DNA from 4 places in the Pseudarthrobacter sp. TE9888 genome. Region 1 is predicted to be linked to each of the others. Evidence: riboswitches for the same ligand, from Rfam matches in the RefSeq annotation. Region 1 holds a riboswitch; each other region holds the start of a gene.
The links. A riboswitch is a leader RNA that binds a small molecule or an ion and turns the genes downstream of it on or off. The one in region 1 is predicted to bind thiamine pyrophosphate.

Region 1 (5,483 bases):
AACGAGCTCGAAGTGGATCTGCCGGGTGGTGATATCGGAGGAAACGAGCCGCACCCGGACCTTGGTGCCGGACTCCAGCTCGCCGGCGCACCGTGCGGTCACGGCCGGTTCGGCAACCTGGATAATTCCCGAACTGCCGTTTCCATTGCCGTTCTTGCCATTCCCGTTGCCGTTCCCGTTCTGCGGCTTGGACCCGGAAATGACGATCGCATCGAACTCCTGCCCGATGTGGTTCAGCAGCAGTGCCGCTTCCACGGTGTCCAGGGCCAGGCGCTCCATCCTTGATGCCAGCTGGTCCGATCCCGCCATGATGCCCGGAAGCAGGGGCAGGGCTTCGCGTGCCCAGCCGGGAACATCGCCGCCGTTGCTCAGGGCCTCGCAGATGACCAGCACGAACCGGTCCACCAGGCGGCGCAGCGGCGCTGTGGTGTGGGCATAGGCGGCGCCGATGGCGGACTGGATGCCGTCCTCGGGGACGGTGCCATCGAAGGCGGTGTAGGACGCGCCGCGGAACAGCATCCCGGCCGAATGCATGATGGCCAACTGGCGCGGGTCGGTGGGATCGAGCGACCGCAGGTATTCGCCGTAGCTGACCTGCCCGTCCCAAGGCCTGCCGAGCACCTCGGTCTGCAGCCGGAAGTGCCGCAGCGACCGTTCGTCAGGGGCGGGCATGGTGCGCAGGATGCCCACTTTGCCCTCCAGCATGAGCTGCGCGGCGGCCATTCCGGTCATCAACGAAATCTGGGCGTTCCAGTCCTCGACAGGAAGCTGCGGAACGGCGTCGATCCGGTAGCCGCCGTCCGGCAGCTGGACGATTTCCTGCTCGGGCATGTTCAGGCTGGCGCCTTCGCGCGCCCGTTCCAGTGCCACCCGCTTCAGTCCCACCTCGCGGAGCAGCCGAAGGACGGGAGGGGCGGTCCCGGCGTCGAGGTCGGCCTGGGCGCCCTTGTAGCTGAGCTTGTCGCGGCTGCGGATCCGCGCCCGCCGGACACCCACGCTCAGCACCGTCGCGTCGCCGTCGAGCGTGAAGTCCCAGACGAAAGCCGAACACTCCTGGCCGGGGAGCAGGCTCCCGGCCCCCTCGCTGATCACCTCCGGATGCAGCGGGATCCGCCCGTCCGGGGCGTAGAACGTCTGGCCGCGGCGCCGGGTTTCGGCGTCCAGCGGACCACCCGGTGCAACGAATGCGGGGACGTCGGCGATGGCGTACAGGACGCGGTAGCCGTTGCCGTCGGGTTCGATGAAGACTGCCTGGTCCAGGTCCGTGGAGGATGCCGGATCGATGGTGACGAATTCGACGGCGGTCAGGTCGTAGGAAGGCAGCTTCAACGCCGCGACGGCGGCCCGGGCGTCTTCCACAGCGTCGGCAGGGTACGGGCCCGGCAGCTCAAGCTCGGTCCGCAGCAGGCCCAACGCCTCTTCCAGGGCGTTCCTGTGGTCATGGACGTTGGGGGCCAACCGATGATGTGACACAAAATTCAGCGTAGCCCCAAGTCCCGGGATTATGCAGGCTCAGCCGTCCAGCGCGCCGAGGAGCGAGGCTGCGGCTGCTGCGGGGTCGGGGGCCTCTGTGATGGCGCGCACCACCACGATGCGGCGGGCACCGGCCTCCACCACCTCGCGGACGTTTCCGTGGTCGATGCCGCCGATGGCAAACCACGGGACGGGATCCCCGGCCTGCCCGGAGGCGCCGGCGGCGTACTGCACCAGTTCAGGCCCGACGGCGGCCCTGCCGGGTTTGGTGGGTGTGGCCCACACCGGCCCCACGCAGAAATAGTCCAGACCGGACGGGCCGCCGGTTGCCGCGAGGGCCGCGTCGACCTGGCCCGTGGTGTGGCTGGAGAGGCCGATGGCGGCGTTGCCGTTGACCAGGGTGCGCGCCGCAGCCAGCGGAAGGTCCTTTTGGCCGATGTGGAACACCGGTGCCCCGGACAGCACGGCGATATCGGCGCGGTCATTGACGGCCCAGAGTTTCCCGTGCCGCACCGCCGTCTCCTTCAAGGCCGCCAGGAGGTCCAGTTCCTCGGCGGCCTCGATGGTCTTGTCGCGCAGCTGGATGATGTCCACGCCCCCGGCAAACGCGGCGTCCACGAACTCCGCAAAGTCGCCGCGCGCAGCGCGCGCATCGGTGCACAGGTACAGGCGGGCTGCCTTCAGGGCATCGTTGTGGCCCGCGTTGGCAACTTCGGCCGTGCCGGCCGGGATTGCTGGAGCGTGGGGGCCTGGGGGCAGGGAGGAAGCGGACACATTCATGCCTGCAAGCCTAGTTCCTCTAAACTGGGCTGGTACTGCGGGAGCCCGCGGCAGCTGTCACAAAGCGCCGGGCTGAGAGGGCGTCAGAGCCGACCGCTTGACCTGATCCGGTTAATGCCGGCGTAGGGAAGGAACCATATGAGCACCCCCGTTGACCATCGCGCCGGGCCGCCCGGTGCTCCCCGTTCCACGGTCCACGCAGACGTCGCCGTCATCGGCGGCGGGGTGGTGGGCCATGGCATCGCCTGGGAGGCGCAGTGCTCCGGCCGCTCCGTGGCCCTGATCGATGACGCACCCGGAAGCGGCGCCAGCTGGGCCGCCGCCGGGATGCTGGCCCCCGTCAGCGAACTGCACTACCAGGAGGAGGACCTCCTGGAACTGATGCTTGACGCGTCTTCCCGCTGGCCCGGTTTCGCCGCAGGCATGCGCAGGAGCCACCGGCGCGGATTCCGGATATCTGACGACGCCGACACTCGCCGTGGGTGCCGACGCCGCGGACCGCCGCGCGCTGATGGACCTTCGCGCCGTACAGCAGGCCAACGGACTTGCCGTGGAACCCCTGACGGTGAGGGAAGCCCGCCAACGCGAGCCGCTCCTCAGCCCCGCCATCGCCTGCGCCCTGGACACTCCCGCGGACCACCAGGTAGATCCGCGCCGCCTGGTGGCTGCCCTGCGGCGGGCCCTCGCCGGCGCCGTCCGCGGGAAGCCTGGCCTGGCCGCGGCAGGGGCGGTGGACGGGTATGCCGTGCCGGACCGGGCTGGCGGACTGCTGTGGGAGGGCGGAAGCGTCGTCGGCACCTCCCTGGCCGGCGGCGGCACCGTCCTGGCAACGGAGACCATTGTGGCCAACGGCCTGCAGGCAGGGGACCTTGGCGGCCTGCCCGACGGCCTCGACCTGCCCCTGCGCCCGGTACACGGCGACATCCTCCGCCTCGCCGTTCCGCCTCACCTCCAGCCCCTCGTGACGTCCACCGTGCGGGGGCTGGTGCACGGCGTTCCCGTCTACATCGTTCCCCGGCAGGACGGAACCGTGGTCATCGGAGCCACCCAGCGCGAGGACGCCCTGTCGGATTCCGTGAGCGCCGGAGGCGTCTACCAGCTGCTGCGCGATGCCCAGGCGCTGGTTCCCGCCGTCGCCGAACTGGAACTGCTGGAGTGCACCGCCCGGGCCCGGCCCGGAACCCCCGACAATGCACCGCTGCTGGGCCGTGTGCCGGCGGCCGACGGATCCGCCGGCAATCAGGCCGGGCACGTCACGGGACTCATCATCGCCACCGGGTTCTTCCGGCACGGGGTGCTGCTCACTCCCGCGGCCGCGGCCATCTGCGCCGGGTTGCTGGACGGGCACGCCGACCCGCGCTGGGCGCCTTTCAGCCCGGAGCGCTTCTCGCGTCCGGCCGCCGCCGGCACAAACCACCACATCAAGGAGACAGCGTGAACATCACCCTGAACGGAAACACCCACACGGTGGCGGACGGCACCTCCATCACCACGCTCGTCAGCCAGGTCACCGGACGCCCGCTGGCACCCAACGGCCAGGCGACGGACGGCGGGAAGCTGGGGGTCGCCGTCGCCCATAATGCCCAGGTGGTGCCGCGGAGCCAATGGTTCGCCACGGCGCTCGCCGAGGGCGACGACATTGAACTTGTCACGGCAGTACAGGGAGGCTGACACCATGACCGAAACCAGCACCATCAACCCGGCCGGGAATCCCGGCGCCGCCGACGCCCTGGTGATTGACGGCGTCGCCCTCGGATCCCGGCTGATCATGGGCACCGGCGGGGCACCCAGCCTGGACGGCCTGGGCGCTGCACTCCTGGCCTCCGGCACCGCCCTGACCACCGTGGCCATGCGCCGGTACTCCACCGCGGAAACCGGCTCGTTGTTCCAGCTGTTGGTGGACCACGGGATCCGCGTGCTGCCCAACACTGCAGGCTGCTTCACGGCCAGGGATGCCGTCCTCACGGCGGAGCTTGCCCGGGAGGCCCTGGAGACCGACTGGGTGAAGCTGGAAGTCATTGCCGATGAGCAGACCCTGCTGCCCGATGCGGTGGAACTGGTGGAGGCCACGGAGCAGCTGGTCAACCGGGGGTTCAAGGTCTTCGCCTACACCAACGACGACCCCGTACTTGCCCTGCGGCTGGAGAACCTGGGCGCCACCGCCGTCATGCCGCTCGGAGCCCCGATCGGCACCGGCCTGGGAATCCTGAACCCGCACAACATCGAGCTCATCGTGTCCCGTGCCTCGGTGCCGGTGGTGCTGGACGCCGGCATCGGCACGGCATCGGACGCGGCCCTGGCCATGGAGCTGGGCTGCGACGCCGTCCTGCTCGCCACGGCCGTGACGCGGGCGCAGAACCCCGCACTCATGGGCGAGGCGTTCAAGCATGCAGTACTCGCCGGCAGGATGGCCCGGGCAGCCGGGCGCATCCCGCGACGGGAACATGCCCTGGCCTCGTCCGCGATGGAAGGCCGGGCGGAGTTCCTCTGACACCGGGACATACGTGTGTGGCCACCACCCGGCAGGGTGATGGCCACACACGTATGTCCTGCCCTGCAGGCGGTCAGCGCCGCAGAATGACAGTCAGGCGTTCCGTATCGCGCCGGGCACGGGTGCGGCCCAGGTAGACGACGGCGGCGATGGCCGCGGCGACGCCCAGGACCATCGGCAGGACCCAGGGAAGCCAGGTGGTTCCCGGCAGGTAGCCGAAGCCCGCGGTCATCAGGATGATCCAGGCCAACGCCGCAACGCCCACGGCAACGCCGGCCGGCAACGCCGCGCCGTATTTGGAGTGCCGTTTGTCATTGGCCCAGACAACGAAGCCTGCCGCGACGGTTGCCAGCACCACGATGGTCAGCGAAAGCATGGATCTCCTTGAAGAACGGCAGGCCTGCAGCAGGCCGGGACTAGAACTGGCCGAAACCTACGCGCCGGACCTCTTCGGCACCGATTTCCACGTAGGCAAGCGCGTTGCCCGGAACAATGATCAGGCGTCCCTTGTCATCCTTCAGGCGAAGTTCGCTGCCCTCGTTAATGGCTTCGCCAACAACCTTGGCCACAGTCTCCGCATCCTGGGTTGATTCCAGCACGATTTCGCGGCCAACGTTCTGAACGCCGATCTTAATCTCCAAGGGGGCCTCCCAGCCTGTGAAAGTACTCGTGTTTCTCTACGAGGTGTTGTCTTATTTGTAGTCTAGGACTCTTTGGGGAAGCGAGAGATTCCGCGCCA
Region 2 (5,483 bases), 4.0 Mb from region 1:
CTTCAGGATCGCGGCAACCTGCTCGGACGGCTGGGCGCCGACGGAGAGCCAGTACTGGGCACGCTCGGAGTTGACCTCGATGAACGAGGGCTCTTCGGTGGGGTGGTACTTGCCGATCTCCTCGATGGCGCGGCCATCACGCTTGGTGCGTGAGTCCGCGACGACGATGCGGTAGTACGGGGCGCGCATCTTGCCGAAGCGCTTAAGGCGAATCTTTACGGCCACTTTTGTGGTCACTCCTGTTTCAGAAAAAGGGGTGAACCCGGCTTTCTGCACCCGTGGGGCGGGCCGTACTTGCGGGCTCGAAGGACAGGATCCGGACGCGGAGAGAGGGGCCACGCAGATCGAGTACCTGTTTATTGTGCCAGATGAACGCCGTTATTTCGACTTGGCGCGGGCGCCGGTGACACTGCGCGAAGGTTTCCCGGGCGCGGCCGGGAGGGTCAGGCGGACCAAACGTAGAGTCCAGTCCGCTCGGAATCGTTGATTCCGGCGGCAAGCGCCGCGAGCTGCTGCACGTAGGTCCGCGCCTGGGCGGCAGCGAACGGCATGTCCTCCTGGCCGGCCCACTGCTCGGCAACATCGTCGAGGACGTTTCCCTCGCCTTCGGTTTCGTAGGTGAGGAGGTCCGCCAGGGCGCGGACCATGGCCGGCGGGACGGCGAGGAGGGAGTCGCTTGCGACGTCCACCATGGTCAGCTCGTAGTCGGCTCCGCCGGCATGGACGGCCGTCCCGGCAAGATCGCCGAGCTGTTCCAGTTCAAAATCGGTGATTCCCTCGATCCGCACCGCAGCAGTGTCCGCCGCGGAGGCGCTGCGGCCTTCATCAAGGAGGCCGGCATGTTTCAGCGCGGCGTCATGGGTGGCGACAAAGATCTCGGTGAAGCCCATGGCTGGTGTCCTTCTTCCGTTGACGGAGCTGCCCGCCGGACACTTCCTGCCGCCCGGCCGTACGGAATCAGCCTAGTAGCTGCAGGGGCGCCCTTGCACGCCGGACCGGCCTCCCGCGAAGTGGCGCGGGAGGCCCAGCGGTCAGCGGACGGCGACGCGGATCCGGTTGCGCCACGGATCTTCGAACCGAAGCTCCGAGCCCGTGTGGTGAGCCGGCACCCCGGCAACCTTAAGGCGGTCAGTCAGGGCGCCGACGTCGTCCCCCGACGGAACCTCGATCAGCACCTCACCCAGCCCAAGGGTGTCCTTGCGCGGACCTGCGCCGCGGCTGTTCCAGACGTTCATGGCCATGTGGTGGTGGTAGCGGCCCGCGGAAACGAACAGTGCCTGCCCGTGCCAGCCCGCGGTCTTTTCGAACCCGAGGGTCCCCACGTAGAAGTCCCGGGCGGTCTGCACATCGCCAACCTGGAGGTGGACGTGGCCCACGCCGGCGGCCGTTTGCCGCTGCCCCTCCAGGGACTCCTCGGTAAGGTACTGCTCGAGGTAGCGCTGCGGCGGGAGCGCCAGGCTGTCCATGACCACGTCGGTCCCGTTCCAGGACCAGTTGCTGCGGGGACGGTCCCAGTACAGTTCGATGCCGTTGCCCTCGGGGTCGGTGAAGTAGAAGGCTTCGCTGACCAGATGGTCGGCACTGCCGGTGAAGGCCCGCGGCTCGTACTGGGCTGCCGTGGCGACGGTGGCGGCGAGGGAAGCCTGGTCCTCGAAGAGCAGCGCGGTGTGGAACAGGCCTGCCTCTCCCCTGCCGGGAAGGTGCAGTCCGGGAGCCGGCGCGAGGTGGACCAGCGGCCTGCCGATGCGGCCAAGGTAGAGCCCGCCATCCTGCTCGGCTACCACCTCAAGGCCCAGTGCGCGCTGGTAGTAGTCGGTCATGACCTTCATGTCGCCCACCTTGAGCATCACGGTGCCCATGGCGAGGTCGGCAGGAAGAAGATCCTGGCTGCTGGCTGATGCGGTCATTGAAGGCTCCTTGCATTGGCGGCCGTCCCGTTGGCGGCCTGTCACACATTAAAATTACTTGAAGCTTCAATTTATTCCAAGTCCCGGTGAGCCGTTTGTCAGCGAATGATCCGCCCGCCCAACACCACGTGCTCCAGGGCCGTAATGGTCTCCGGCGCCGCCCGCGGGTCTTCCCGGCACACGACGACGTCGGCGCGGGCGCCCTCCTCCAGCCCGTCCGCTCCCAGCCACGCACGGGCTGCCCAGCAGGCGGCGTCCAGGGCCGCCTCCATAGGCAGGCCTGCACCATGCAGGGCAAGGATTTCGTCCGTGATCCTGCCGTGCCGGATAACGCTGCCCGCATCCGTACCGGCAAAAATGCGGACCCCTGCGGCATGGGCTTCCGCTACCCGCTCCATCCTGCGTTCCCAGAGGGCGCGCATGTGGGCGGCATACCGCGGGAACTTGGGCTCCGCCTGCGCAGCAATGTCGGGGAAGGTGGCGATATTGATGAGCGTGGGCACGATCGGTACACCTTGCTCCGCGAACCGGGGCACGTGGCGGGGCAGCAGTCCGGTAGCGTGCTCGACGCAGTCAATGCCTGCGTCCAGCACCTGGTCCAGGGTGTCTTCGGCGAAGCAGTGCGCTGTCACCCGGGCCCCTTCGTCGTGTGCGGCCCGGACGGCATCGCGTACGACGTCGGCAGGAAACGACGGCGACAAGTCGCCTGCGCCGCGGTCAATCCAGTCCCCCACGAGCTTGACCCAGCCGTCGCCGTCGCGCGCCTGCTTGCGGACGGCCTCCACGAGGCCCCCGGGCTCCACTTCCTCGGCGAACCCCCGCAGGTAGCGGCGCGTCCGGGCGATATGGCGCCCCGCCCGGATCAACACCGGGAAGTCCCTGCCGCCCTGCATCCAGCGGGTATCTGCCGGCGAGCCCGCATCCCGGACCAGCAAGGTTCCGGCGTTGAGGTCCGCGCGTGCCTGGTCCCTGGCGGCCGCGGGTTCGACCGGACCAGCGGCACCCAGCCCAATGTGGCAGTGGGCGTCCACGAAGCCCGGGAGCACCCAGCCGTCCAAAATCCGGTCCGGAGCAGCCGCCGGCCTGCTGAACGTAAGCCTGCCGTCCACGGACCAGAGCCCGTGCCGCACCCTGTCCGGTGCAGTGAGGACGGGGCCTCGGAAGTGGATGATGTCTGCCATGGGGCTCCTTTCGATGCCCGGTCAGGCTAGCACCGGAATTATGACAAGGGCGCTCCAGGTGCCTGTGATAGCTTCGTTCCTGACCACACGGGTGCCCTTGCAGGGGCTGAGATCGGGCTGACGCAGCCTGCGACCGTTGAACCTGTCCGGGTAATGCCGGCGAAGGAAGTGAGTATTCCCTTGAGTACGCAAAACACCCAGTTGAACCCTGCCCTCCAACCGTCCGACGGGGAGCCCGGCGGCGTTTCCGTGCCGCCGGTAACCCAGTCGCTGAAGTCGCATTCGCTCGCGTACGTTGCGGATGAGGCGTGCGGTATCCGTGTACCGGTGACCGAAATTGCCCTTGAGCCGTCCCCCAACGGCCAGCCGAACGCACCCTTTCGGACCTACAGGACCGCCGGACCCGGCAGCGACCCCGTCCGCGGCCTGCAGCCCTTCCGCTCCGAGTGGATCGCGGCACGGGCTGACACCGAGCCTTACGGCGGCCGGGAGCGCAACCTGCTCGACGACGGCCGCTCGGCCGTGCGCCGCGGCGCCGCCTCCGCGGAGTGGAAGGGTGCGCAGCCGGTGCCCCGCCGCGCCGTCGACGGCCGGACGGTGACGCAGATGCACTATGCCCGGCAGGGAATCGTCACGCAGGAAATGCGGTTCGTGGCGCTGCGCGAAAACTGCGATGTGGAGTTGGTGCGCAGCGAAGTGGCTGCCGGCCGCGCCATCATTCCCAACAACATCAACCATCCGGAATCCGAGCCCATGATCATCGGCAAGGCCTTCCTGGTGAAGATCAACGCGAACATCGGCAACTCGGCCGTGACGAGTTCAATCGCCGAGGAAGTGGACAAGCTGCAGTGGGCCACCCAGTGGGGTGCCGACACCGTCATGGACCTCTCCACCGGCGACGACATCCACACCACGCGCGAGTGGATCCTCCGCAACTCCCCCGTGCCCATTGGAACCGTCCCCATCTACCAGGCGCTGGAGAAGGTCAACGGCGAGGCCAACGCCCTGACCTGGGAGATCTTCCGCGACACCGTGATCGAACAGTGCGAGCAGGGCGTGGACTACATGACCATCCACGCCGGCGTGCTGCTGCGGTATATCCCGCTGACGGCCAACCGGGTGACCGGCATCGTCTCGCGCGGCGGCTCCATCATGGCCGGCTGGTGCCTGGCCCACCACCAGGAGAACTTCCTGTACACGCACTTCTATGAGCTCTGCGAAATCTTCGCCAAATACGACGTCGCCTTCTCGCTGGGCGACGGCCTCCGCCCCGGCTCCACGGCGGACGCCAACGACGCCGCCCAGTTCGCCGAGCTGGACACCCTCGCCGAACTGACGCAGCGGGCGTGGGAATACGACGTGCAGGTGATGGTGGAAGGGCCCGGCCACGTTCCCTTCCACCTGGTCCGCGAGAACGTGGAGCGGCAGCAGGAACTCTGCAAGGGTGCGCCCTTCTATACCCTGGGGCCCCTGGTGACGGATGTGGCGCCGGGGTATGACCACATCACCTCGGCCATTGGCGCCACCGAGATCGCCCGGTACGGCACTGCCATGCTTTGCTACGTCACGCCGAAGGAACACCTGGGCCTGCCCAACAAGGACGACGTGAAAACGGGGGTGATCACCTACAAGATCGCAGCGCACGCCGCAGACCTGGCCAAGGGCCACCCCGGGGCGCATGAGCGCGATGATGCCCTGTCCAAGGCAAGGTTCGAGTTCCGCTGGCGGGACCAGTTCGCGCTGTCTTTGGACCCCGTGACCGCGGAGTCGTTCCACGATGAGACGCTGCCGGCCGAACCGGCCAAGACGGCGCACTTTTGTTCCATGTGTGGTCCGAAGTTCTGCTCCATGCGGATCAGCCAGGACATCCGGGACGAATACGGGTCCGCGGAGGCGCAGGCTGCGCTGGCGGACATGGCCTCCGGCATGCGGGAGAAGAGCGAGGAGTTCCTGGCAGCCGGCGGCAAGGTGTACCTGCCGGAGCTGCGGGTCCCCGCCGAAGGCTAGGACGCCCGGGCGGGCTGGCTCCTGCTGACCCCACTGATGAACTGGCGGATGGCCCGGTCCCCATCCAGGGAGTCCTGGGGCCGGTGCCCTCCCGCGGCAACGCGGTGCAGGGCACCGGTCTCCCGGAGGTACCCGGCAATTTCCTCATAAAGCGGCTCCCACCCTCCGGTGAGCACCAGGGTGGGGACGCCCGGAACAATGTGCAGCGGCGCTTCCCACGAAGGCTCCTGCAGCCGCAGCCGCCGCGCGGACCGTCTCTCCTCGGCGGTGGCAGGCTGCTGGAGGTCGGTGGCGTAGATCCTGCGCACGAACTCGCGCTGGAAGTCGTCATCGCTGAGTTGGTGGCGGACGTCGAACAGTGGCTGCATCAGGCCGATGTGGGCGGCCG
Region 3 (5,483 bases), 3.8 Mb from region 1:
CGGCGCCCGCAGCCGCGGAGCCCGAGGAAGAAGAATCCGAAGACGCCGAGGATTCCTCCGGCCGCCGCCGTCGCCGCAGCCGTGGCCGCAGGGGCCGCAGCCGTATCGGTGGTACGGCGGAGGAGGATAACGAGGACAGCAGTTCCGATGCTGAGGACGAGTCTGACGAAGACGCAGCCGGCCAGGTGGAAGACGGCGTGACGTCGCGCCGCCGCCGTCGCCGCCGCCGCGGGGACCAGGACCTTGAGCTCACGGGCGGCGGGGACGATGATCCGCCCAACACGGTCACCCGGGTCCGCGCGCCGCGTGCTGTCACTGAAGCGCCCGTGAGCAACCGCGTGACCAGCGTCAAGGGCTCCACCCGCCTGGAGGCCAAGAAGCAGCGCCGCCGCGAATCCCGCGACACGGGCCGGCGCCGGACTGTCATCACCGAGGCCGAGTTCCTGGCGCGCCGCGAGTCCGTGGACCGCCAGATGATCGTGCGCCAGCGCGATGACAGAATCCAGATCGGCGTCCTCGAAGACGGCGTCCTGGCCGAGCACTTCGTGTCCAAGACCCAGCAGGATTCGCTGATCGGCAACGTGTACCTCGGCAAGGTCCAGAACGTGCTGCCGTCCATGGAAGCGGCGTTCGTGGACATTGGACGCGGCCGCAACGCCGTCCTGTACGCGGGCGAGGTCAACTGGGAAGCAGTCAACCTCGAGGGCAAGCAGCGCCGCATCGAAAACGCACTGAAGTCCGGCGACACCGTGCTGGTGCAGGTCACCAAGGACCCCGTGGGCCACAAGGGTGCCCGCCTCACCAGCCAGATCTCCCTGCCCGGCCGCTACCTGGTGTACGTCCCCGGCGGTTCCATGACGGGCATCTCCCGCAAGCTGCCCGACGTCGAACGCAACCGGCTCAAGCGGATCCTCAAGGACCGGCTGCCCGAACACGCCGGCGTCATTGTCCGCACCGCTGCCGAGGGCGCTTCCGAGGAAGAGCTCACGCACGACATCAACCGGCTACGCGCCCAGTGGGAAGGCATCGAAAGCCAGTCCACGTCCACCAAGATCCTGGCCCCCGAGCTCCTCTACGGCGAACCCGACCTCACCATCAAGGTGGTCCGCGACGTCTTCAACGAAGACTTCTCCAAGCTCATCGTTTCCGGTGAGGAAGCCTGGGACACCATCGAGGCCTACGTCACCTACGTGGCGCCGGACCTCGTGGGCCGGCTTGAGAAGTGGACCAAGGACCAGGACATCTTCTCGGCCTGGCGTATCGACGAGCAGATCCACAAGGCCCTCGAACGGAAGGTCTTCCTGCCCTCCGGCGGCTCCCTGGTGATCGACCGCACCGAGGCCATGACCGTGGTGGACGTCAACACGGGCAAGTTCACCGGCAGCGGCGGCAACCTCGAGGAAACCGTCACCAAGAACAACCTCGAAGCGGCCGAGGAAGTGGTGCGCCAGCTCCGGCTTCGCGACATCGGCGGCATCATCGTGATCGACTTCATCGACATGGTGCTCGAATCCAACCGCGACCTGGTCCTGCGCCGACTGGTGGAGTGCCTGGGCCGGGACCGGACCAAGCACCAGGTTGCCGAAGTGACCTCACTCGGCCTGGTCCAGATGACCCGCAAGCGCATGGGCACCGGCCTGCTCGAAGTGTTCGGCGAGCAGTGCGAAGCCTGCGCAGGCCGGGGCGTCGTGACCCATGACGATCCCGTGGAGCACCGCCGGGCCAACATCGTGGCGGCCGAGCACCACGTCCAGCGCACCGACAACCGGCCTGAAGCCCGGGCGGAAACGCGCCCGGAAGCGCAGCGGAACGACAACGGCCAGCCCGGTGTCCGGACCGAACGCAAGCGGCGGCGCGGACGCGGCGGCCAGCAGCCCGAGGCTGCCCCGGCACCTGCCGTGCATGTCCACACCGTCCAGCCGGACCCGTCCGACGCCGAGCGGCACGCCAAGGCGGAGGCCACCAGGCTTGCCCTCGCGAACATCGCCGCTGCCGCCCATGCAGCCCACCTGCACGACGACGAGGTAGCGGCAGCCCGGCAGGTGCCGTCCGCGGAGCCGGCGCCGGTACCCGTTGAGGAGACGCACGACGCCGATGCCCCGGCACGTCCCGCAGCCGTCCTCACGTTCGGCGGCGAGGAAGTCCCTCTTCCGTTCGTGGAGCACGCCGGGGAACAGCATCCGAAGCCTGCCCTGACGCTGGACCGGCTTGCGGAAGCATTCGCCCACCTGGGCCAGCCGGCTTCCCCCGTGGAGAACGCCCCTGCCAGGCAGGCAGAGGCCGTGCAGGCAGCAGGAGAGGTCGCGCCGGAAGGGCAGGCCGACGGCGGGACGGCAGAAGGCCGCGCCGGTGCCGCTCCTGAGGCGTCGCCTGAAAAGGACTATTCGGACCACACGCTGGAGCAGTCCCGGCAACGCCGGCCCCGGCGCCACCGGGCCGCCAGCCGTGCCCAGGGTTCCGCCAACGAGACCGCTGTCCAGCACCATGAAAACGTCCAGGCTGATGCCGGTGGGCACTCGCACGCAGCCAAGGCCCCCGAACCGGCGAAGGACCAGCCGGAACCGCGCAAGGCGGCCGAGGAACCCATCATCCTCGGCGTCGGGGTGCCTGCCTCGGAACTCTAGCCACAGGAGCGTCCAGCCAGGAATCCCCGTCCTGCGCATCGGTCCACCGGGATTTCCGGGTGGACCGTGCGGGGCGGGGATTCCTGCTGTTGCGGGGCGGTCTATTCTGCGGCGGCCGTTGTCACCCTTTTCCCCGGCTGCGGCGCACGGGCTAGGGTAGGAACCGACACGGGGTGCCGCGCAGCAGGCCGGCTGAGATCCAGACCCGTTGAACCTGTCCGGCTAGTACCGGCGAAGGGATGTCTCTTGTCTTCGACCCTTTCCATGCCCCTGCCAGCTGCCTCCTCCGTCCGCACCGGGCTGCCCACCGGCCGGGACGTCCCGCGGGTCCTGTCCATCGCCGGCTCCGACCCGTCCGGGGGCGCAGGCATCCAGGCCGACCTGAAAAGCATTGCCGCGCACGGCGGATACGGCATGGCTGCCATTACCGCCCTGACGGCACAGAACACCCGCGGCGTGCAATCCGTCCACGTTCCTCCCGCGGCCTTCCTCGCCCAGCAGCTGGACGCGGTCAGCGATGACATCTCGATCGACGCCGTCAAGATCGGCATGCTGGGCGACGAGGCCGTGATCCGCACCGTCCGGCACTGGCTGGAGAAGGTCCGTCCCGCCGTCGTGGTCCTGGACCCGGTCATGGTGGCCACCAGCGGCGACAGGCTGCTGGAGGAGTCCGCCGAGGCCGCGCTCCGGGAGCTGCTGCCGCTGGCCAACCTCATCACTCCCAACCTGCCGGAGCTTGCCATGCTGGTGGGTGCGGACCCTGCCGACAGCTGGGCGGCCGCGCTGGAGCAGGGGCGGCACCTGGCGGACGCCACCGGCGCCACCATCCTGGTCAAGGGCGGCCACCTGGCGGGTGCGGACTGCCCGGATGCGCTGGTCAATACGGCTGGCCTCCTCGCACAGGAAGTGGTGGAGGTTCCGGGAAACCGCATCAACACCCGCAACAGCCACGGCACCGGCTGTTCCCTGTCCTCCGCGATGGCCACCGTCCAGGCGCGCCTGGGCGACTGGGAGGCATCCCTCCGGACGGTCAAGCCATGGCTGGCCGGCGCCCTTGAAAACTCGGAGCAGCTCGAGGTGGGCCAGGGAAACGGGCCGGTGCACCACTTCCACCATGTGCGGCCGGCCCCCGCGGAAGGCGGCTTCGCTGCCCGGCTGTGGGCGGAGGCCCAAAAGGACCTCGCGGACATCTACGCCCTGGACTTCATTCACGGCCTGGCCGCCGGGGACCTTCCCGAGAAGGACTTCGCCTACTACCTGGCCCAGGATGCCCTGTACCTGAACGGATACTCCCGGGTGTTGGCCCGCGCCAGCGCCCTGGCTCCCTCCGAAGCGGAACAGCTGTTCTGGGCCGGGTCCTCGCAGCAGTGCCTGGAGGTGGAGTCGGAACTGCACCGTTCCTGGCTCAGCACCCGGGCCGCCCAGGGCGGCCTCGGCCCCGTCACCAAAGCCTACGTGGATCACCTCACCGCAGCGTCGGCGTCGGGCAGCTACGCCGTCCTGGCCGCCGCCGTCCTTCCCTGCTTCTGGCTCTACGCCGAGGTGGGCGAAAAGCTGCACGGCCAGTTTGTTGCCTCCTTGGAGCCGGAGGGGCACGCCTACTCGGCCTGGCTGCGGACGTATGCCGACGAAGGATTTGCCGAAGCAACGCGCCGCGCCATCGCCATCGTGGACGCAGCTGGCCGGAAGGCCTCGGACGCCGAGCGGGAGGCCATGGTGACCGCGTTCAAGCAGTCCTGCCGCCTGGAAGTGGAATTCTTCGACGCGCCGAGGCTCCATTCCTGACTCCTGCGGGCAGCACCGCCGCTATGATGGAGTTCATGGTTGCGGTGCTGCCTGCCGGAGTGTGGTTACTACCACACCCGGGCCGCCGGAACCAGCCTCATTTGCGGCCGTAGATGGATTTAGCGTATTCTAGATCTTCGGTGCTTACGCCAACACTTGGGTTATGACCCCACGGCGTTGAGGCACAGCGGGAACCCTGACTTTTTTGAGTCGGTTCCGCACGCAAATTTTGTAATAAACGTCGAGAGAAGTGAGTTCCCAAGTGGTGTACGCGATTGTCCGCGCAGGCGGCCGCCAAGAGAAGGTTTCCGTTGGAGACTTCGTTACCCTGAACCGCGTCGCCGGTGGAGCCGGCAGCACCATCGAGCTGCCCGCACTGCTCCTGGTTGATGGTGACAAGGTCACCTCCGCCGCCGCTGACCTGGCCAAGGTAACTGTTACGGCTGAAATCCTCCAGGACCTGCGTGGTCCTAAGATTGTCATCCAGAAGTTCAAGAACAAGACCGGCTACAAGAAGCGCCAGGGTCACCGCCAGGAACTGACCAAGGTCAAGATCACCGGCATTAAGTAACCACCGGTTACTGTTCAGGTATTTCAACAGATTCCCCAGAATTTAGAGGCAGGCATTTCAGATGGCACATAAAAAGGGCGCGAGCTCCACTCGCAACGGTCGCGATTCCAACGCTCAGTACCTCGGCGTCAAGCGCTTCGGCGGCCAGGTCGTTTCCGCAGGCGAGATCATCGTCCGCCAGCGCGGCACCCACTTCCACCCCGGCGCCGGCGTTGGCCGTGGCGGTGACGACACCCTGTTCGCACTGACCCCGGGCGCCGTTGAATTCGGCACCCGCCGCGGTCGTCGCGTGGTCAACATCGTTGCTGCTGCAGCTGCAGAGTAACAACCAGTTCTGAAGCGGTGGAGCGGGCCTGAGGGTCCGCTCCACTGTTCTTTTAACAGCATTACAATCGATGTGGCGTCCCCGGGCGCCCCATAAACAGCATCTGAGGAGATCCACGTGGCCAGCTTTGTAGACCGGGTAGTACTGCATGTATCCGGCGGAACCGGCGGCCATGGTT
Region 4 (5,483 bases), 1.0 Mb from region 1:
CACCCCCCTTGCTAGGGATTAGTGGGGGACGTCACCCCTGCCCTACCCATTCGGTGCGATAGGGAAGTATGCGTAGCGTTTTTGGCGGACGTTAGCTGCCCAGCCACACCATGTTCCACGTGCCTGCCGAGACAGCTGCTGCCAGGGCAAGCCCGGCCACCAGCACACCGCCGGCAACCACCCAGGAGTCCAGCGGGCTGAAGGTCGATTCCCTGGCCCACGTCCGCCGGCCGCCGCCGAATCCCCGCGCTTCCATGGTCACGGCGAGCCTGGACGCACGGCGGATGGCCTGCACCAGCAGACCGAAGCTCTGGCCCAGCGTCGCCTTCACCCGCTGGCCGAGGCTGCCGCGGGCGCCCACGCCCCGGGCACGGCGCGCCATCCCGATGGTCTGCCACTCCTCTGCCATGAGCCCCACCAGGCGCATCGCGGCGAGGGTGCCCAGGACGAACCGGTGTGGCAGGCGGGCCTTCTGCGCCAGTGCATCCGCGAGATCCGTGGGATCGGTGCAGCTCATCAGGAGCACTGCCGGCAGGGCGATCGCGAAGCCGCGCAGGAGGAAGCCTATGCCCAGCTGCAGGGAACCTTCGCTCATGCTCCAGATGCCGACGTCGAGCAGGATCCTTCCGCTGTCCGGCGCCAGGATGGCGGTACTCCAGCCTCCGATGGCCGCCGCGAGGATCAGCGGCCATCCGCGCTGCCACAGAAGGGACAGGGTGAGCCCGGCCAGGGGAAAGAGCATCAGTTCGAAGACCAGGGCCACTGAGGCGGACACCCAGTCGATGGACAATGCCAGGACCGCGGTGATGAGCAGGACCGCCGCGAACTTGCTGAGTGGATTGGCGCGGGCCAGGAGGGCGCGGTTGCCGCTCAGGGTGAGTTGCTGCCTCATGGTGCCACCGCTTCCGCGGCAGCCATCCGCAGTTCCGTCCCGCCCAGGGCCCCGGTGAACTCGGCGTCATGGGTCACGGAAACCACCGCCGTGCCGGCATCCAAAAGCTCGGACAGGAATGATGCGAGCTCGGCCCAGGTATTGGCGTCCTGCCCAAACGTGGGCTCGTCGAGGATCAGTACCTGGGGGCTGGCGGCAAGGACGGTGGCCACCGAGAGGCGCCGCTTCTCCCCGCCGGAGAGCGTATACGGGTTGGCGTCCACCAACTGGGTGAGCCGCAGCCGCTCCAGCAGTTCGTCCACCTTGTCCCCGCCGTGGCCCAGGTGCCGCGGGCCGAACTGCAGTTCGTCCAGCACCTTCCCGGTGACGAACTGGTGCTCCGGCTCCTGGAACACCGTGCCCACCCGCGAGATCAGCTGCTCGGCCTTCCACTTGTAGGGGTCGATGCCGGCGCCGCGGCTGAGGTCCAGCGTGGCGGACACCTTTCCGGCCACCGGCTCCAGCAGCCCGGCCAGGGTCAACGCGAAGGTGGACTTGCCGGCGCCGTTGGGACCGGTGATGGCCAGGGCCTGCCCGGCGCGGACCTGTGCAGCCACGTCCTCCTGGACCGGCACCGGCGGAATTTTCCGAAAGCCCTGCCGGCGGGCGCGTTCGCGGGATACGGCCAGCTGCTCTGCGGCCAGCAACAGGTTCCCCGTTCCCGCGGCCGGGACGGCGGCGCGGGGACGGGTCGCGGGCACATACCCGGGCACCCACACGCCGGCAGCGGCCAGCATGGTCCGCGCCTCACCGAGCACGCGGTCCGGGGGCCCGTCCAGGAGCACCGCAGGATCGCTGGCGGAGCCGGGCTGCAGGACAATGATCCGGTCCACCAGGTCCTTCCACACGGATACCCGGTGCTCCACCACCACCAGCGTGGCGCCGGTTTTGTCCAGGGAGCGGGCCACTGCGTCGCGGACCTCCAGCACGCCATCCGGGTCCAGGTTGGCGGTGGGCTCGTCCAGCAGGATCAGGCCGGGGCGCATCGCCAGGATGCCGGCGAGCGCCAGGCGCTGCTTTTGGCCGCCGGACAGGGCCGACGTCGGGTGGTCCAGCGGGAGGTGGGAGAGTCCGACGTCGGCAAGCGCCGCGTGCACGCGCGGCCAGATCGCGTCGCGGGGCACCGCGAGGTTTTCGGCGCCGAAGGCGACGTCGTCCCCCACCCGGGAAAGGACCACCTGCGTTTCGGGGTCCTGCTGCATCAGCCCGGCGCGGCCGCGCCGGGCACGGGGCGCTGCTCCGTCCACCAAGAGCGAACCGGACTCGTCGGCGTCGCCTGCCTCTCCGTCGTCGTTGATGTCTCCCAGGACGCCGGCCAGCGCATGCAGCAGCGTGGACTTCCCGGCGCCGGAGGGGCCGAGCAGGAGCACCCGCTCCCCGGGGGCGATGTCCAGGTCAAGGCCGTGGACGGCGGGTTTGGGCCGGCCGGCATGCCGCCAGCCCCAGCCACGGGCGGTGACGGCGGCGGGGCGGACCGCGCCGGAGTCCTGGGAGGGTGCCATCAGGAGAAGACGGGCTCCGTTGCGGCCTTGCGGGATGCGAAGGAGCTCAGCACGCCGGTGCGTGCCAGGCCGCGGGTGGCCAGCCAGGCCAGGGCGCCGGCAAGGATGGCGCCGGAAACGGTGGTGAGGACGATGTAGGCCAGCTTGTCGGCGCCGGAGTAGGCGATGTTCCAGCCCCACGGTGCGAACGAATCATTCAGGCCGCAGAAGAATCCGGCCGCGGCGCCGGCCAGCAGCGATACGGGCAGGTTGAACTTCCGGTACACGAAGATTGCGAAGATGATTTCCGCGCCCAGCCCCTGGATGAAACCGGAGAAGAGGACCGAGGCGCCGTACTGGGAACCCATCAGCAGCTCGCCGGTGGCTGCGACGGTCTCGCAGAACAGGGCGGCCCCGGGCTTGCGGATGATGAGCATCCCCAGCACGCCGGGAATCATCCAGCCGCCGGCGAGCAGGCCGGTCAGGGGCGGGTAGGCGGCGTTCATGGGGGCGGACAGGGCGGCGGCACCCTGGTCCCAGGCCCAGAAAATGACGCCGCCCGCGATGGCCACCAGCGCGGCGACGACGATGTCCACGACGCGCCAGGACTTGCTGGTGGTCTTCTTGATTGCTGCAGTACTCATGTGATCCTCCTGGGAAACAGGAGGGGAAAGTGGACCCGGCCGGCGGCCTGTGGCCGTGGAACCGCGACACTTTGAGAACTCGACTCCCTTGCGCCGGTACTAACCGGATCAGGTTCGAGGGTCTGCGGCTGTCCGCACTCTCAGCGCCCACCTGCGGTGCCCGGCTAATGCCAGGTTGCCCGACGGCGGCGCTCCCCTGTCGTTTTTAGTGTTGCTTTTCGTGTGGGTAACGCTTGTTGTTGTGCCCTGTTGGGCGTGGTCAAGTTTACACCTGGCAGGGCTGGATTGCGGGCTGCGGGCGCCAATCCCCCGGATATGACCGGCTAGGCTGGGGGCAGTCCGTTTTCCGCCCGCAAGGAGTACCTGGAATGAACCTTCTCATCAAACTGCTCGGGACAGCCGTGAGCCTCGGCGCAGGCCTCGCCGGCACCAAGCTGGTCAATGCCATCTGGGAAAAGACCACCGGACAGAAGCCGCCCACCGGCAAGCACGAGGACGTACCCACCAGCCTGCGTTCCGCGCTGACCTTTGCGCTGATCTCGGCGTCGGTCAGTGCCATCATCCAGGTCCTGGCCAACCGCGGAACCCAGCGCGCCATCACCCGCTTCGCGAAGACCCAGGACATCGTCTAGCGTCCTGCCCTTGGCGTTACCGGCCGTCGTCGGAGCTGTCCTTCCGGGCAGTCTCGGCGGCGGCTTTTTGCACCACGGCTTCGAGTTCATCGGCGGTGAGCAGTTCCCGGTGCAGGTGCTTGGTGCGGTAGCCGGCACGGCCCACCATGTGGGCGGACACAGGCACCGTGAGCAACTGGAAGATCCACGCCACCACCAGGACCGGCCACACCCACCACGTCCGCATCTGCAGCACGATGGCCGCCAGCAGCAGGAAGAGGCCCAGGACCTGGGGCTTCGTGGCGGCGTGCATGCGGCTCAGGAGGTCCGGGAACCGCAGCAGGCCTATCGAGGCACCCAGGGACATGAGGGCGCCCACCACCATGAACACAGCGGAGACGAGGTCGATCCAGGCGTCCGGGCCGGAGAAGTCAGGATTCATTGGGTTTGACCCTCCTGTCGGCCACGAACCTGGCCACGGTCACGGACCCAATGAACCCGATGATGGAGATGGCCACCACCAGCATCAGGTTGTTCAGGTGCCGGTTCACTGCCATATCGATGCACAGCGCCCCGGCCAGGATGGCGAGCAGCACATCCGCAGCCAGCACCCGGTCCAGCAGCGACGGGCCACGGGCGATCCGGATAATGGCACCGGCGGCCGCCAGCGAAAAAATGACGGCTGTGACAGCCAGGACAACGTGCATCATGCGCTGGCCTCCATACGGACCTCTTCGAGTTCATCCGCGGTGCCCATGATGCGGATCAGGCCCGCTTCAATGGAACGGACCTCGTTCCGGAGGCCCTCCACGTCCTTCTCGGAGGTGATGTTGAGTGCGTGCAGGTACAGGGTGGACGTGGAACGGTCCACCTCAACCACCAGGGAGCCCGGGATCAGGGAAATCACGTGTCCCGTGGCAGTGACGATCAGGTCCTGGTGGCTGCGCAGCTTGACCGCGACCACGGCATTGGTCACCTTGGGGCCGCGGACCGCTGCCAGGTACAGGACCTGGGCGCTGGCCACCACCACCTTGCCCACGAAGGCCAGGGCAAAAGGCACGGCGTAGAGGATATTGAACCGGCCACTGAGTTCCACTGGCGGGAGGTAGAAGAGCCGGGCCACGCCCACGGCCAGCAGGGCCCCGAAGAGGAGGTTGCCGGGGCTGAAATCCTGCCACAGGGCGCCCCACACAACCACCAGCCAGACCAGGAGCGGCAGTTCCTGGCGCAGCGAAATGCGTTTGCGGCTCATCGTCCTCCTCCCGCGGCGGTGGCGCCGGGAACGGCGGTAGCCTCGCCCAGCACCGCCTGGATGTACGGCGTCCGGTCAAGCATGTCCCGGGCTGCCCGGTCGGAAAGAGCGAACAATGGTCCGGCGAAGACGGTCAGGGCGACACCGAGCACCACGAGGCCGGCCGTGGAACCCACCATGGTCCGCGGCAGGAGGGTCACGGTGTTGTTCACCTTGGCTCCCGGACCGGAAACCCTCGCGGCAGGAGGGGCAAGGAGCACAGGGTCCGGGTGCTCGGCGTCCTCCGGCTTCCGCCAGAACGCGCGGTTCCACACCCTGGCGATGGCCAGCAGCGTCAGGAGGCTGGTCACCACGCCGCCGATCACCAGCGCGTAGGCCAGCGGAGTGCCCAGCTCCACGCCGGCCTGCAGCAGGCCCACCTTGCCCAGGAACCCGGAGAACGGCGGGATGCCGGCCAGGTTCATGCCGGGGATGAAGAACAGCAGCGCCAGCATGGGTGAGAGCTTGGCGAGTCCGCCCAGCCGGTCCACGGACGAGCTGCCGCCGCGCCGTTCGATGAGGCCG

Region 2: another riboswitch for thiamine pyrophosphate. It lies ahead of thiC (phosphomethylpyrimidine synthase ThiC); the one in region 1 lies ahead of ACZ9J7_RS00540 (FAD-dependent oxidoreductase).
Region 3: another riboswitch for thiamine pyrophosphate. It lies ahead of thiD (bifunctional hydroxymethylpyrimidine kinase/phosphomethylpyrimidine kinase); the one in region 1 lies ahead of ACZ9J7_RS00540 (FAD-dependent oxidoreductase).
Region 4: another riboswitch for thiamine pyrophosphate. It lies ahead of ACZ9J7_RS05560 (ECF transporter S component); the one in region 1 lies ahead of ACZ9J7_RS00540 (FAD-dependent oxidoreductase).

What each region holds. Positions count from the first base shown of each region.
Region 1 is NZ_JBWBRD010000002.1:11,697-17,179, reverse strand. Features, by position in the region: gene ACZ9J7_RS00550 (RNB domain-containing ribonuclease) at 1-1,473, opposite strand, end outside; gene thiE (thiamine phosphate synthase) at 1,513-2,253, opposite strand; TPP riboswitch at 2,281-2,399, shown strand; partial or broken gene ACZ9J7_RS00540 (FAD-dependent oxidoreductase) at 2,392-3,691, shown strand; gene thiS (sulfur carrier protein ThiS) at 3,688-3,924, shown strand; gene ACZ9J7_RS00530 (thiazole synthase) at 3,929-4,744, shown strand; gene ACZ9J7_RS00525 (hypothetical protein) at 4,818-5,120, opposite strand; gene ACZ9J7_RS00520 (DUF3107 domain-containing protein) at 5,161-5,385, opposite strand; gene ACZ9J7_RS00515 (TetR/AcrR family transcriptional regulator) at 5,448-5,483, opposite strand, start outside.
Region 2 is NZ_JBWBRD010000002.1:3,980,487-3,985,969, forward strand. Features, by position in the region: gene rpsP (30S ribosomal protein S16) at 1-225, opposite strand, end outside; gene ACZ9J7_RS19085 (hypothetical protein) at 444-890, opposite strand; gene ACZ9J7_RS19090 (VOC family protein) at 1,032-1,907, opposite strand; gene ACZ9J7_RS19095 (amidohydrolase family protein) at 2,006-3,088, opposite strand; TPP riboswitch at 3,166-3,273, shown strand; gene thiC (phosphomethylpyrimidine synthase ThiC) at 3,269-5,095, shown strand; gene ACZ9J7_RS19105 (alpha/beta hydrolase) at 5,092-5,483, opposite strand, start outside.
Region 3 is NZ_JBWBRD010000002.1:3,855,621-3,861,103, reverse strand. Features, by position in the region: gene ACZ9J7_RS18385 (Rne/Rng family ribonuclease) at 1-2,624, shown strand, start outside; TPP riboswitch at 2,784-2,881, shown strand; gene thiD (bifunctional hydroxymethylpyrimidine kinase/phosphomethylpyrimidine kinase) at 2,889-4,409, shown strand; gene rplU (50S ribosomal protein L21) at 4,672-4,980, shown strand; gene rpmA (50S ribosomal protein L27) at 5,042-5,305, shown strand; gene obgE (GTPase ObgE) at 5,423-5,483, shown strand, end outside.
Region 4 is NZ_JBWBRD010000002.1:1,056,941-1,062,423, forward strand. Features, by position in the region: gene ACZ9J7_RS05550 (energy-coupling factor transporter transmembrane component T family protein) at 92-892, opposite strand; gene ACZ9J7_RS05555 (ABC transporter ATP-binding protein) at 889-2,433, opposite strand; gene ACZ9J7_RS05560 (ECF transporter S component) at 2,433-3,056, opposite strand; TPP riboswitch at 3,124-3,264, opposite strand; gene ACZ9J7_RS05565 (DUF4235 domain-containing protein) at 3,425-3,688, shown strand; gene mnhG (monovalent cation/H(+) antiporter subunit G) at 3,705-4,109, opposite strand; gene ACZ9J7_RS05575 (MrpF/PhaF family protein) at 4,099-4,377, opposite strand; gene ACZ9J7_RS05580 (Na+/H+ antiporter subunit E) at 4,374-4,919, opposite strand; gene ACZ9J7_RS05585 (Na+/H+ antiporter subunit D) at 4,916-5,483, opposite strand, start outside.